DNA from 2 places in the Proteus sp. CA142267 genome. Region 2 is predicted to be linked to the other one. Evidence: predicted binding sites of a transcription regulator. Region 2 holds the regulator's gene; the other holds the start of a gene.

Region 1 (7,658 bases), on a different contig from region 2:
AGGAAAGCCAAGCGCTATCGCGATAGCCTCAAGGGTATCGATTCTAGGATTAGAATCACCGGATTCTAATTTTGACAATGCAGCCTTGGATATTCCCGATTTTCTTGATAACTCATTAAGTGACAAGTTTCGAGATTGTCTTAATTGTTTGACTTTATTACCAAGGTATTCATTCGTTTTTTTAGGAGGTTGTGGGTTCATTGCCAATTCAAAATATCGTTAGTTTAAAAGTGTCATTCCGAGTAGATAATAACACTAATTAACCGTATTCGGAAAAATGAGATCCTGTTTCTGCTGTATTTTGTGGATCGTCTTACGATCACTGTTCGATTTTTAGTAATTACGCTAATATCCTTCAATAAATGATAATTATTCAAGGTTTATTATGATGGACTTGCTTAGTTGGTCTGATCTTTTTATTTGCCTACTTACCTTATTTTTTGCTTACGTTATTTTCGGTATGGCTGGGTTTGGTTCGGCATTAATTGCTGGTCCAGTATTAGCACTTTATTTACCTCTTTCAATGATAGTGCCTTTATTGGCATTAATCGATTTAAGTGCAGCTATAGTGAATGTCGTAAGGGATGGTAAACAGGCTGATTTTAAAGAGATACGCTATCTTATTCCACTTATTATTATTGGTAGTCTTGTCGGTGCGACAATTTTATTAACCACACGCCCTGATTTGCTTTCTCTTCTTTTAGGTATTTTTGCCGCTTGCTATGCAATCTATGCACTATTTTGGAAAAAACAAGAAAGCCAATTTTCTCAACGCTTGGTTTATCCTTTTGGGTTAATTGGTGGGGTATTTAGCGCATTGTTTGGTAGTGGTGGTTTTTTATATGCGATCTATTTATCAGGTAGGATTGCAGACAAAAATAAGTTTCGCATCACACAAACGACATTGATTGGCTTTAGCACATTAACGCGAGTGGTAATTTTCTTATTTGCAGGTATTTATTGGCAATTGGATATTCTTAAGTTAGCGGTTATTTTCTTACCCGCTATGTTTGCTGGTGTGTGGTTAGGGCGAAATTTAACATTACAGATGTCAAAAGCACGATTTATGAGTGTGATTTATACCATTGTATTGGCGTCAGGTACTGTGCTTATCTATCGTTATTTTTCTTAAGCGTTGCAGGATAAATAACGATGAAGTGAGAATATTGTGAAAGGTGAAGATCTTCATGAGTCAAATGGAGATCTTTCTCTGATTAATGCCACTTTTTAAGCATGTTTATCTATTTCTTATCCCCTATAATATAACAATATTTTATGTAACCACCTTCCTTTTATTACAGAGGTTTCTGTTATTCGCAGAAACAAAACAACATGTCACATCAAAATTATCGCCAATCTGAAGTTTTTGCGATAACAACTATCACGGTAAGCATTGGGGTTATCGGAATTGTTATCGGATTAACTATCCCTATGGTTGCACTGCGCCTTAATTTAGCGGGTATTAGTGAATCCCTCATTGGGCTTATTTCCGCAGCACCCGCTATTGGAATGTTAATTATTTCCCCCTTTGCTCGGCACATTGTCCAATGGATTGGTAAACGCTTTGCCATGCTATTAGCAACGATCGTTTCTGCAATAAGTTTATTACCTTTAATGGGAAGCTTACCTCTAGAGTTGTTATTTCCTTTACGATTAATCACTGGCATTGCCAGCGGTGTGATGATTTGTTTAGGCGAAACGTGGATCAATGAGCTTTCACCTGATAATAAACGAGGGCGAATTTTAGCGGTATATACCACGGTATTTACTATTAGTCAGTTATTAGGTCCTTCAATTATTGCGCTATATGGGGTCGCAGATAAGACACCTATTTTAATTAGTGTTTTTATTCATATTATCTCTATTGTCCTATTTTTAATGATGGATCAGAAAACAGGAGATAAATTACCAAAAGATACGCAAGAGCCGAATTTTTCTATTATTCGTTTTGTTAAAGTTGCACCCGCAATCTGTGGAGGTATTGTATTTTTTGCTTTTTTTGATGGCACCGTACTTTCAATGTTTCCTATTTATGGTCTAAGTGTGGGACATACTGAAGCGATTGCAGCCATGATGATAAGCGCTATTTTAGCCGGTGACGCCATTATGCAAATGCCGTTTGGCTGGCTTGCTGACCACATGAACAGGACACGGTTATATCGAATTTGTGGTGTAGTGACTTTACTCGCAAGCTTATTATTGCCTATCACGATGTCTCATACATTCTTGATTTGGCCTTTATTACTGGTGCTGGGCGCAACAGCGGGTGCGATATACACCATTGCGTTGGTACAAATAGGGCAATATTTCTCAGGTAATGACTTGATGGTTGCTAATGCGTCAGCTGCGATGTTATGGGGAATAGGTAATTTATCTGGGCCTTTGCTGGCTGGCGCATTGTCAGAAATTTCTTCATCTTCACTACCATTTTTATTGGTTGCCATGACAGGTTTATTCTTAGTATCAACGATGGAACGTTGGAATCTAGGCGTTGAAGCACTCAATAGTAGCTCATCTTAATATCATTTTTTCTCTATCGTATTCCATTTAGAGTGATAGGAATATGATAGAGGAACTCTCTCTTTTCTCGATTTCTAAATATTTGACTTTATCTTATTGTTTTTTATAAATGATTATAATTATCTTTCGTAATTGTACTTATTTTAAAATTTATTAAGAATAATCTAGAAATGCCAATATTGAACAGAAAGTAGTTTGCTAAAACAACGTTTACTCATCTAACGTTAGAAGTAGAAGATGACATTATCTTCAGATAAAAATAACGAATACTGCAAACCATTAATCGCCACACATTGGGAACGGGAGGTATTATTTATCTAGGCAACTTATTAAAGTTACTAATAATAGATAAATATACCTGGTTATTATATTATTTTAAATAAATCAAATAAAAACAATAAATTAATTTAACTTTCTACTGTGGGATAAGAATGATATTGGATGATTGTACAAAAGTAGAATGATGAGGAAAGTAGGCAACTGCTTTCCTCTTTTTCTTTTTTTTCTGACTTTAAATTATCTTTTTATGACATTTTTATTAAAAATGTATTTTTTCGCTTGATTCTTACCCTAAAAGCACCAGATAATCGTTTGCGTCAAATTCTCTCACTCAATCCACACGAAAAACCAAACGTTTGCTTTTGACTCCCTCTTAAGATTTTTATCAATAAGAGGTTATTTTAATTGATACGTAATCGTTTTCGTTTTTTGGAGAGTGAACCGTTTTTATGTCAGAGGAATGTAATGTCTGCTAATCAATCAGCAAGCACAGGTAAACTGGATAGCTATTTTAAACTTACAGCTCGTGGTACAACTGTTCGCAAAGAAATGATCGCCGGTTTGACGACATTTTTGGCGATGGTGTATTCCGTGATTGTTGTTCCTAGCATGTTAGGACAAGCCGGCTTTCCACATACCGCAGTTTTTATCGCAACCTGTTTAGTCGCGGGATTGGGCTCTCTTCTAATGGGATTGTGGGCAAATCTTCCTATGGCAATTGGTTGTGCTATTTCATTAACCGCATTTACCGCTTTCAGCTTGGTCTTAGGACAAAACATCTCTGTGCCTGTTGCTTTAGGTGCCGTGTTTTTAATGGGGTGTTTATTCACCGTATTCTCATTAACCGGCATTCGTACTTGGATCTTAAAAAATATTCCAATTGGTATCGCGCATGGTGCGGGAATAGGGATAGGGCTATTTCTACTTTTAATCGCAGCAAACAGTGTTGGATTAGTGGTGAAAAACCCATTTGATGGTTTACCTGTTGCAATGGGGAAATTTACATCATTCTCTGTTCTTATGTCACTTGCAGGATTAGCCGCTATTTTCGGATTAGAAAAACGTAAAGTACCGGGTGGCGTGCTATTAGTGATTGTGGCTATTTCGATTATTGGTCTTATTTTTGATCCTAATGTGAAATATCAAGGCATCTTTAAAATGCCTCAATTAGGTGAAGATGGGCTTTCTCTATTGTTTGCGATGGATATTAAAGGTGCCTTACAACCTTTAGTTTTACCAAGTGTTCTTGCGTTAGTGATGACTGCGATTTTTGATGCAACAGGGACTATTCGTGCCGTTGCCGGTCAAGCAAACTTATTAGATAAACGTGGACAAATTATTAATGGCGGAAAAGCACTAACTTCTGACTCTGTCAGTAGTATTTTTGCGGGTGTGATTGGTGCCGCTCCTGCTGCGGTTTATGTTGAATCAGCCGCAGGAACAGCCGCTGGTGGTAAAACAGGATTAACCGCAACAGTAGTTGGTATTTTATTTTTATTGATCCTTTTCTTATCGCCTCTCTCTTATTTAGTTCCAGCCTATGCAACGGCACCTGCGTTAATGTATGTAGGTTTATTGATGCTAGGTAATGTCACTAAGTTAGATTTTAGTGATTTCGTCGATGCAATGTCAGGCATGGTATGTGCTGTATTTATTGTTTTAACATGCAATATCGTCACAGGCATTATGTTAGGTTTCGGCTGTTTGGTGATTGGTCGAGTATTCGCTGGTGAATGGCGTAAACTCAATATTGGTACAGTATTAATTACTATTGCTCTAGTGGTATTTTATGCGGGTGAGTGGGCAATTTAATTTAAATAATCGGTTTTAAAGACAAAAGGCGGAATATATTTTTATTCCGCCTTTTTGCTATTTATTTATCTACTTTTATTCGCTATTGTCGAAATTAAGCCTAGTTATTAAATAGTCGGTAGAATATATGCAAGAAATAAAAATACGCCACGGTGAACCTGACGACGCATCAGCAATTCAACAGTTATATACTCATCCTGATTTATATATTTGCACTTGCCAATTTCCTTATCCTTCAGTCACGATGTGGAAAAAAAGGTTACTTGAATTTTCAGAACAAAATATCCCTAATTTTGTTGCAACCATTGATGGTCAAGTTGCGGGACATTTAGCACTGATAATCGATAATCATCCTCGTCGTCGCCACATTGTCAGTTTTGGTATCGGTGTTGGCGCTGAATACTCTGGGAAAGGTGTCGGTAAGTTACTTATCAATACAGCAATTGATTATGCTTTTAATTGGTTAGCAGCCACACGATTAGAATTAGAAGTATATTCAGACAACGAAAGAGGTTTGCATCTCTACAAGAAGTTAGGCTTTGAAGTTGAAGGTATACGCCGTAAAGCCGCCTTTAGAGAGGGTAAATATTGTGATGTTGTTATGATGTCGATGTTAAGAACAATTGAATAATCATTAGCATTACGAGTTAGCTCTCAAATTTAATTGCTATTGTCATTTATCTATTATTTTTTATTTAATGGCTTATCATTTTACGTTTTTATACGGTCTATTACATTGCTTAGACTGAAAAAGAGAAATAAAAACGTATGCTTTCTATAATTAATGCCGTTAATAAATAGAGAGTAATAAATTGCATACAATGTGCGGTGCTAGATACGATTAGTCTTAATTTTTAAATATTCTCACAGCGTCTGTGTGGGATCTGTTTAAAATAAGCGTGGATGCATAGATAGAGATAAAGAAAGATATGATGCGCAAATTTTACATAATGTGTTTCTTTATCATTCGTTAGGTTTTCCTTATTGCAAGGAAAAGATGATAGGTTTTCAGGATAAAAATAGGCATGTAAGGGTAACATGGAAATTTTCTTTACTATTTTGATTTTAATACTGGTGGTTTCAGTTTCGGGAGTTATCACAAAATTAATTCCCTTTCGTGTTCCGTTACCATTAATACAGATTGTGATAGGGGCTTTATTGGCATGGCCTCAGTTTGGTTTACATGTCACTTTTGATCCTGAATTATTCCTCGTTCTATTGATCCCACCTTTGCTTTTTGTTGATGGTTGGAAAACACCAACACGAGAATTTATCCAAAATGGGCGTGAGATTTTTATTCTTGTGCTTGTTTTAGTGATGGTGACAGTCGTAGGTATCGGCTATCTGATTTATTGGATGATGCCAAGTATTCCTCTTATTTCTGCATTTGCATTGGCAGCCGTACTTTCGCCAACGGATGCGGTCGCACTTTCGTCTATTGTCGGCAAAGGGCGAATACCTAAGCGAATAATGGGCATTTTAGAGGGTGAAGCATTAATGAATGATGCTTCAGGTCTGGTTGCCTTGAAATTCGCTGTTGCTGTGGCCATGGGCACAATGGTGTTTACTGTTGGCGGTGCAACGCTAGAATTCTTTAAAGTTGCTGTGGGGGGATTACTCGCAGGTATCGGAGTCACCTTGCTTTACAGTAAATCTCTACGATTAATGAGTCGTTGGAGTGGAGACGATCCTGCTACACAAATCGTCTTTATGTTGCTGCTGCCTTTTGCCTCTTATCTTATTGCAGAACATATTGGTTTTTCAGGTATTTTAGCCGCTGTTGCTGCCGGTATGACTATCAGTAAATCAGGTGTTATTCGCAATGCACCTCTTGCAATGCGTTTACGTGCTGACAGCGTGTGGTCAATGCTTGAATTTGTCTTTAACGGCCTTGTTTTTATCATGCTTGGATTACAACTTCCTATTATCTGGACAAGCTCTGTTATTCAAGCAGATCTTGACCCTGAAGTTGAAGTCTGGATGTTGTTTGCTGCAGTTTTCGTTATCTACTTTGCACTGTTGATCCTGCGATTTACATGGTTATGGCTAATGAAGAAAATTAGCCGGATCTTTATGAAAAAGCATCCACTCGATTTCGCTAATTATACAACGCGTGAGTTGTGGTTATCGTCATTTGCTGGTGTTCGTGGCGCTATTACGCTGGCGGGTGCGCTCTCTATTCCACTATTTTTAACCGATGGCAGTACATTCCCGGGGCGTTATCAAATTATCTTTATTGCTGCTGGCGTTATTTTACTGTCGATTTTAGTGGGTATTATTTCTCTTCCTTTCCTATTAAAAGGCGTGAAAGCAACCGACAAAGAAGCTGACAAAAATGAAGTTCGTTATGCACGTAAAGTGATGGCTGAAGTGGCCATTGTCAGCCTGAATAAAATGGAAGAGCGCTTAGCAGCAAGTACAGAAGAACAGTTAGATGCTGAAGAAATTAATGAAGTTGCTTCGCGTGTAACGGGTTATCTAAGACGTCGAACCGCTGATCAAGATGAAATGGTTCATAACGCGTTAGAAGAAGATCTCGAAAGGCGTTTTCGCTTAACGGCATTACGTGCTGAACGTGGTGAGCTTTACCATCTAAGGGCGACGCGAAAAATTAGTAATGAAACGCTCCAATTATTGCTACATGAATTGGATTTAATGGAAGCGTTATTAGTAGAGAAAGATAGTTAATTATGTGGTTGCTCGTTATTACAACTCTGTTGTGGGCGGCCTCTTTTAGCCTGATCGGCGAGTATCTCGCGGGTCAGGTTGATAGCTGGCTCTCGGTTCTGATCCGTGTTTCTTTGGCGGCTTTGGTCTTCTTGCCTTTCTTACGCTGGAAGGGAATTCGCTTTAAGGTGATTTTGCTTTATATGCTCGTGGGGGCTTGCCAACTCGGTATTATGTATCTGTTTGTCTTCCACGCTTATAACTATTTGACTGTTGCTGAATTTTTACTTTTTACTGTATTAACACCGCTTTATGTCACGCTAATTTATGATTTATTAGAGCGTCAGAAATTACGTTGGGGTTATGCATTTAGCTCATTA
Region 2 (7,658 bases):
GCTCTGTAGCAATCCTTTCGTAAGGATCATTGGAGGTCTTTCGGCCTTCTTCTACACAAGATGTACTCATATACTCTCCGGCGTAAACTAAGCGGGTTTTGAGACATAAACTAAGAAAGGGTGTGTGCAGATTGACAGTATTAAAATGGTATCGTGTTCAATATGGGTTGAACGAATAGAATTAATAAGACAACTAATCTGACATAATCAGCTAATAATCTGTTTAAGGCCTCAAAATCCGAAAGAAAAATAGATAAAACGCTATTACAGCGTATGGACAAGTATAGAGACGTAGAATATTTTTCTCTAGAAAAGAAAAAGGCTATTTTTTATAAAATAGCCTTTTTAAGATAATTCTTAAAAGAATGAGTGCGATTATTCTGCGGTTTGAACTGTGTGTTTGGTAACAGATTTATTACGCTGAATAAAGTAGCCAACTGCCATTGGAATTGCTGTTAACGCCATAATTGCTGTGGTGTTAATCAGAGGTTGTTGGCTAATAAATGCAGATACGATAAAACTTGCTAAGCTACAAAGACCCAATTGAAGCGCATTTTGTAACGCAGCTGCTTTACCACTAATTTCAGGATAAGCAGATAGAGCATTAGATACTGCAATTGGATAAGATGCACCATTCATTGCAGCCATAATACAGAACGGAATTAAAATAGTTGTCAATGTTGGTTCCGTAAATTTAGCAACAAGGTATAACGCAGTCATACTGACAGCATAACCAATTAATAACAGTGGTAGCAGTGTTTTACCTGTCATTTTTGACAGTAAAATACGACAACCATAACCACCGACCATAAAGGCAATAGTTTGTGGAATATAACTTAAACCGATATCCTGTGGAGAGTAGCCCATCTTTTCAAGAATGATTGGTGAGCCAGCTAACCAAGCAAAGAAACCTGCACTACAAGAAGCGTAAACTAATACGTTACCTGTGTAGAGAGGAGATTTTAGTAAAGTTATAAATGATGCAGAAGATTGGTTTGCATCTGTAACTGATTTTTGTTTAATGTTTTTTAGCATTAGTGTCGGTAACATAAGAACTAACGTTACGGCCATTAACAGCATAAAAATCATACGCCAGCCACCGTGATTTAATAACGATGCACCGATTAAAGGCGCAAGTGCTGGTGATAATGCAACCAGTGGCATAATTAAAGCAAAAACGTGTTGGGCGCGAGATTCATCAAAACGGTCGATGACAAGAGCTTGCCAAATAACAGCAGCAGAGCAGACGCCGAAAGCTTGTAGGAAGCGCATAGCAAGTAAGCCAGTTGCACTTTCAACCCATAGCATACCAAGGCAGCCTAAAGAGAAAAGACTTAAACCAATAAGAAGAATAGGTTTACGACCGACTTTGTCAGAAAGTGGTCCCCAAAGTAACTGAGCAACAGCAAAGCCAAATAAAAAGATACTTAAGCTATTACTAATAGCACCTTCGCTGATAGAGAGCTCACGTTGCATCATACCAAATGCAGGTAAGTACATATCAATAGCTAAGTAACCTAGCATACTCAAACCAGCTAGGTACACCATAAAGCTCATAGGTGTTTTTGATTGTGTGGATGTTTTAGAATTCATTTTATTTTCTATGCTATGTGATGTAGAACATTTTATGTATTGTAACTAAGACCTATTTTACTTGTGAAACGGGAATATTTGGTTAATGCTGTGAAAAATTTTCAAAGGAATAAACTCTATGTGGTCAGAATACTCTTTAGAAGTTGTTGATGCAGTCGCAAGAACAGGAAGTTTTAGCTCAGCTGCTCAAGAATTGCACAGAGTGCCATCCGCCGTTAGTTACACTGTTCGGCAATTAGAGGAATGGCTTGCCGTTCCTCTGTTTGAGCGCCGTCATCGTGATGTAGAATTAACCGACGCAGGTAAAATTTTCATCAAAGAAGCACGATCTGTTATCAAAAAAATGAATGACACTCGGCATCTTTGTCAACAAGTTTCTAATGGATGGCGCGGTCAATTTAGTATAGCAGTTGATGGCATTGTTAAACCTGAAAGAACACAACAACTTATTCTCGATTTCTACCGCCATTTTCCAGATATAGAACTGTATGTCTACCCTGAAGTATTTAATGGCGTATGGGACTCCTTAGTTAATGGTCGTGTTGATTTAGCCATTGGTGCAACAAGAGCCTCACCAATCGGTGAACGTTATAGTTTTAGAGATATGGGATTTATGCCTTGGCGCTGCGTTTGCCATGTTGATCACCCTTTAGCGAAAGCACCGCATCCATTAACGGATGATGAAATGCGACCTTATCCAAGTTTATGCTTAGAGGATACCTCACGCAGCTTACCAAAACGTGACACTTGGGCACTCAATAATCAGCGTAGAATGGTTGTTCCGACATGGGATATGGGGCTTGAGTGCTTGTTAGCGGGATTATGCGTTGGAATGGTGCCTTGGCATCGTGCTGAGCCTTTAATTGAACAAGGTAAGTTGGTAACTTTACAACTGGCACAACCATTGCCAGACAGCCCATGCTGCCTGACGTGGGTCGATAAAAGTGAATCACCCGCTTTGACATGGTTGTTAGATTATCTTGGAGATAGCCAAACCTTAAATGAGGAATGGCTTCGCTAGAAATCCGATAGCTAAATAAATATGAATTAGCGACGATAGTCGATAAAAGGACCGTCAGCAACTGAACGTCGCTCAACTAATCGTGGATGAACTTCGATTGTTTGAGCGTCTTCGCGTTTATTGACGATACGATCAAGCAGCATCGATAATGCCATTTGACCTAGACGTTCTTTTGGCTGGTGGACGGTTGTTAGTGCAGGTGTAAAATAGCGTGCATTACGAATATTGTCATAGCCAACAATAGAAATATCTAAAGGAACACGCAGGCCAAGTTCATCCGCAGCACAAATTGCCCCCATCGCCATCACATCACCACCACAAAAGACAGCAGTCGGTCGATGTTTTTGGTTTAGCATTTGGTACATGGCTTTATAGCCAGATTCTGGTTCAAAGTCGCCTTGTACAATCCATTCGTCTTTGACAGTTATTTTGGCTTCTTCCATGGCTTTTAAGAAACCTTGTAAGCGACCACCACCTGTATTACGTTCTAATGGGCCTGGGATAATACCAATATCACGATGACCTCGCTCAATAAGGTAACGACCTGCAATATAACCACCATGGAAAGCGTTATCGATAATGGTATCTGTAAAGTCGCCACGCGCTTTACCCCAATCCATGACAACCATTGGAATATTACGATAGCCTTCTAAAAGAGTAAGAAGGTGATCGGGATATTCAGAACACATGACTAATAATCCATCAACACGTTTTTGTGCCAGCATCGCTAAATAGGCTTTTTGTTTATCAAGGTTATTATGTGAATTACATAAAATCAGTGTGTAGCCTTTGCTATAACAACTATTTTCAACAGCTTCAATCACTTCAGCAAAGTAAGGAGCTTCACTGGACGTGGCTAACAGGCCAATAGATTTGGTGTGATTGACTTTTAAACTACGCGCAACGGCACTAGGCGAATAATTTAACTCTTTTATAGCGGCCCAAACTGCTGCCCGTGTGTTCTCAGCAACAAAACGTGTTTTGTTGATCACATGAGAAACAGTCGTGGTTGATACGCCTGCGCGTTTTGCCACGTCTTTTATTGTTGCCATGGTGTGGAAAACTCCTGACCTTCATTGGTCTCTTTTATCTAATTTTATGGTTTAACTGCCAGTATAGTCATACATAGGGCAAACACTGGCAATAATTTAGCGATTAGCTGTGAATTTTGTATGATCTAGCTCAAAAGTGAAAGTATTAATCAATGTTATAAATTGTGCACTGGTCGCTATTTTAGCAAATTTTGATATGTGATAATAATTAACCATGACAAGGTTATGGTTAAAAAAGTGTATTATAATCATTTTGAGGGAGAAATAGATGGATACGGATCTGAAATTTGGTTTGAGTACAGCAGTAGCAGCGCTTGTTATGATTGTTTTATTTTCGACTATGTTGTTCTAATCACTGCTTTATAGAATATCCGATCAATTTAAATAATAGATTATCGAATATCTGAATATAACAAAGGGCTCAAGGCCCTTTGTTATTTTGTCACCAAAAATGAATCTCAATCACTCACCTTTGATTATTAAGCTCAATTAAGCAAGGTTAGCTTCAACAAATGACCAGTTAACCAGTGCCCAGAACTCTTCTAAATATTTAACGCGCGCATTGCGGTAGTCGATGTAGTAAGCATGTTCCCATACGTCTACTGTTAACAGTGGTTTGTCTGCCCCTGAAACTGGAGTTGCAGCATTAGAGGTGTTAACAATTGCAACTGAACCGTCAGCTTTTTTAACTAACCAAGTCCAACCTGAACCGAAGTTCTTAGCTGCAGCATCATTAAATTGCTTTTTGAACTCTTCAAAAGAGCCAAATGCTTTGTTGATAGCATCAGCAATTTTACCTGTTGGTGTACCACCTGCATTTGGTGCTAAGCAGTTCCAGTAGAAAGTGTGGTTCCATACTTGAGCAGCATTATTAAAGATACCGCCATCAGTAGATTTGATGATTTCTTCTAAAGATTTGCTTTCTAAATCAGTACCTTTAACCAGATTATTTAAATTGGTTACATAAGTCTGGTGGTGTTTGCCGTAGTGATATTCTAAAGTTTCTTTAGAGATGTGTGGCTCAAGAGCATCTAACGCATAAGGTAATTTTGGTAATTCGAAAGACATTGCGTACTCCTTTAAACTATCTATTTCGGGTTTTGTGCCTGAAATCATTCAATCAAAATCATTTGAATTGATAGAATGAGGCAAATGAATCACTAAGTTGTTACTATTTTGCTAATTATTTTAACAAAAATCTGCTGAAATAACAGCTAAATATCTTTTATCTATAGTTATAAGCCATATAGATTAATTATATTAATAAGAGTATATCCGTCTTGCCTGTACGTAAAGTAGCAAAAGTGCATTTGTAAGAAGAGATGTAAAAATGAAGGGGAGTATGAATTTTATTCTATTTATGTGATTTAATGAAATTTGTATATTTATTGTAGCAACCGTATTTTATATTGAAATTATACAAATAGAGTGTAGGAGTTAAAATGAGTTATAATATTGCACTATTTGATTTTCCCATTCCGAATGATTTTGAAAAGGCGTGTAAATACTTCGAAAAATATGAAGATGAAGATATTCAGGAATTAAGCCCGTCAATGTTGTTTTTTTATCAAGAAATTTCTCATCTATATCCGTGCCTTTGCGAATTACCTGATGATGACATAGATGATAGTGTGTGGTGTGATGGGCCTTTAATTAATAACTTTATGACTAAAATCCCAGTTATTGGTTTTGTTTACTCTAAAGTAGATGAGGCTCTTCCTGTAGTTATTAAATTAGCAAATAAAATGGGAATTTCAGTCCTTGATTGGCAGCAAGGAACGGTATTTAATGCTAAACAATAAAAATGATATTTAAGATGATATAAGGATTGATTTAAATTTTCCGACAATAGTTTAAGTTTTTTCAAGGGAGTGATAAAAGTATGCATGGAAGTATTATTTTTAAGTCTTTTTCTATAAAAAGTTTAGTTCAGTGTCTATTTCTGCTTATTTTTTGTAGCGTACTAAATGGCTGTAGCATGTTCTATGGTATTGCATGCAGTACCAGTATTTTATTTACACCGTCAGAATCACAAGAAAAAATCTATATGCCAGAAGCTGTTGTTAATCAAGATTATGATCAACAGATTGAAATTGGTGTATTTTCTGGTTTAGCTCCATATTATATTGTGGAAAGTCCTGAATGGGTTACTGTGACATTTATGGTAAAAAATAAAGATGGGGTGTGGCTTTCTCTTATTACACATGAAAATTGGCAAAAGCATGTCATGCATCAAGAAGAGCGCCCTATCATTTTTGCTCGTTTACAAGGAACAGCACCTAAAAGTGGCAATGCACGGATAAAAATAAAAGCCACAGTAGGGCGTACTATGTGTGGCACAACGGAGCCTGTTTTTGCTTTACAAGTCAAAGTGAGAAAAGAATAAAGCTATCCGTGATACTTAAATATTATTATTTTAATTAGGTGAAGATTATCTAATAAGACTCACCCATTTTATTTTATCTCTAAATACTCTAATTTACTAAAATCTAACATTATTATAAATGTTAGATTTTAGTGTTACTTGTTTGTATAGAATAATTTAACGGAATATAATTTTCAACTCACGAGCTTATCCTGTAATAAGCGTATACATCATTTTCACAACAACTAAGAATAGGAATAATGCAAATATTTGGCGAACTCTAGGAATTGGTAGGCGATAAGCAACTTTTACACCGACAGGTGCGAAGAGTATGCTGGTAATGCTTATTCCGATAAAGGCAGGTAAATAGATAAAGCCGAAGTAATAGTCGTCAATATTTGTTTGATTCCAACCATAGATAATACCCATGATTGTGCCTATAGAAGCAATGATGACGCCAATCATTGAAGAGGTTGCAATACATTTACGTGTATTAAATCCCCAGTGACTTAAAAGAGGAATGGTGATAGTACCACCAGCGATACCGATAAAACTGGATATAAAACCAATTAAAGAACCACCACTTGTTAACGCTGGTTTTGAAACAATAGGATCTTTCACATTTTCAATGCGTTCCGCTTCTTTCTTTTTAGTTAATAAACCATAGATGGTATATACCATGAAAATACAGAACACGATTTGTAATATCGTGTTTGACATTTTTTGTACCAGAAATGTCCCCACAAGCATACCAATGATAGTGCCGAGAGATAATAGAGGGAATTGCTGCCATAAAATGGCTTTATGTTTGTTATGGGAATACGCTGAAGATGCTGTGGAAAATATAATGACAGAGAATGAGGTAGATAAGGCAATTTTCATTACCATATCTGTTGGGATAGCTTGTTGACTGACTACATACATAACCACCGGAACAATGATTGCACCGCCTCCTATGCCAAGTAGTCCAGCAAAAAAGCCAGTGATACATCCCACTAAAAGAAACAGTAAAATCATGTCCATAGTTAATACTCATCAGGGTTTATAACAAACCCATTTATATACATTATATCCTTTTAAGAAGGTAGCGTTTTATCTTAATGTATAGATTATGAAATTTAATGTGTTTATTTTGATATGAAAAGTGTTATTTCTTCTCTTGTTACCTCTTTAATATTAAAGAATATATAGCTAAATATAATTCAAATAAAGAAAAATATTAAATATTTAATCTTGAATTTTATAATAAATTCTATTTTTAAACTACAGGATAAAAATAATAATATTAATTCCATAGGTAAAATAAATCGAAATATGACTATCTTGTTTTTATTTATTTATTTATTTATTTATGTAAGTCTAGGGTGGAAAGATTTTTCTTATTTAAAATAAGATAACGAAAAGTTATATTACTATTTTTATGATCTATACTGTCAGATCGAAATATTAAGCGATTTAGAAAGGGTCATACATTTATCCATAATGTTGGCAAGGGCGTTGTTTTATTTAATTAAAATAGATTTTTATCTTATTGGATTTATATTTTATCTATCTTTTTTTGACTTTATAAAGGAATTTGTATGAAGAAGACGGTGTTATTACTATCTATGATCACATTATTATCAGG

Evidence for each region. Region 2 encodes PurR, which represses purine synthesis genes. Its sites were predicted from a motif close to CANGCAAACGTTTGCNTG; they were not measured.
Region 1: the regulator PurR is predicted to act here: its motif matches at 3,101-3,118, upstream of C0T34_RS11235 (NCS2 family permease).

What each region holds. Positions count from the first base shown of each region.
Region 1 is NZ_QPMG01000006.1:26,149-33,806, reverse strand. It holds gene C0T34_RS11250 (XRE family transcriptional regulator) at 1-201, opposite strand, end outside; gene C0T34_RS11245 (sulfite exporter TauE/SafE family protein) at 386-1,132, shown strand; gene C0T34_RS11240 (MFS transporter) at 1,333-2,520, shown strand; gene C0T34_RS11235 (NCS2 family permease) at 3,265-4,611, shown strand; gene C0T34_RS11230 (GNAT family N-acetyltransferase) at 4,739-5,242, shown strand; gene C0T34_RS11225 (Na+/H+ antiporter) at 5,650-7,299, shown strand; gene C0T34_RS11220 (carboxylate/amino acid/amine transporter) at 7,302-7,658, shown strand, end outside.
Region 2 is NZ_QPMG01000004.1:83,148-90,805, reverse strand. It holds gene cfa (cyclopropane fatty acyl phospholipid synthase) at 1-70, opposite strand, end outside; gene punC (purine nucleoside transporter PunC) at 376-1,593, opposite strand; gene punR (DNA-binding transcriptional activator PunR) at 1,712-2,614, shown strand; gene purR (HTH-type transcriptional repressor PurR) at 2,641-3,666, opposite strand; gene sodB (superoxide dismutase [Fe]) at 4,156-4,734, opposite strand; gene C0T34_RS09070 (hypothetical protein) at 5,109-5,468, shown strand; gene C0T34_RS09065 (hypothetical protein) at 5,549-6,052, shown strand; gene C0T34_RS09060 (sulfite exporter TauE/SafE family protein) at 6,239-7,054, opposite strand; gene C0T34_RS09055 (hypothetical protein) at 7,612-7,658, shown strand, end outside.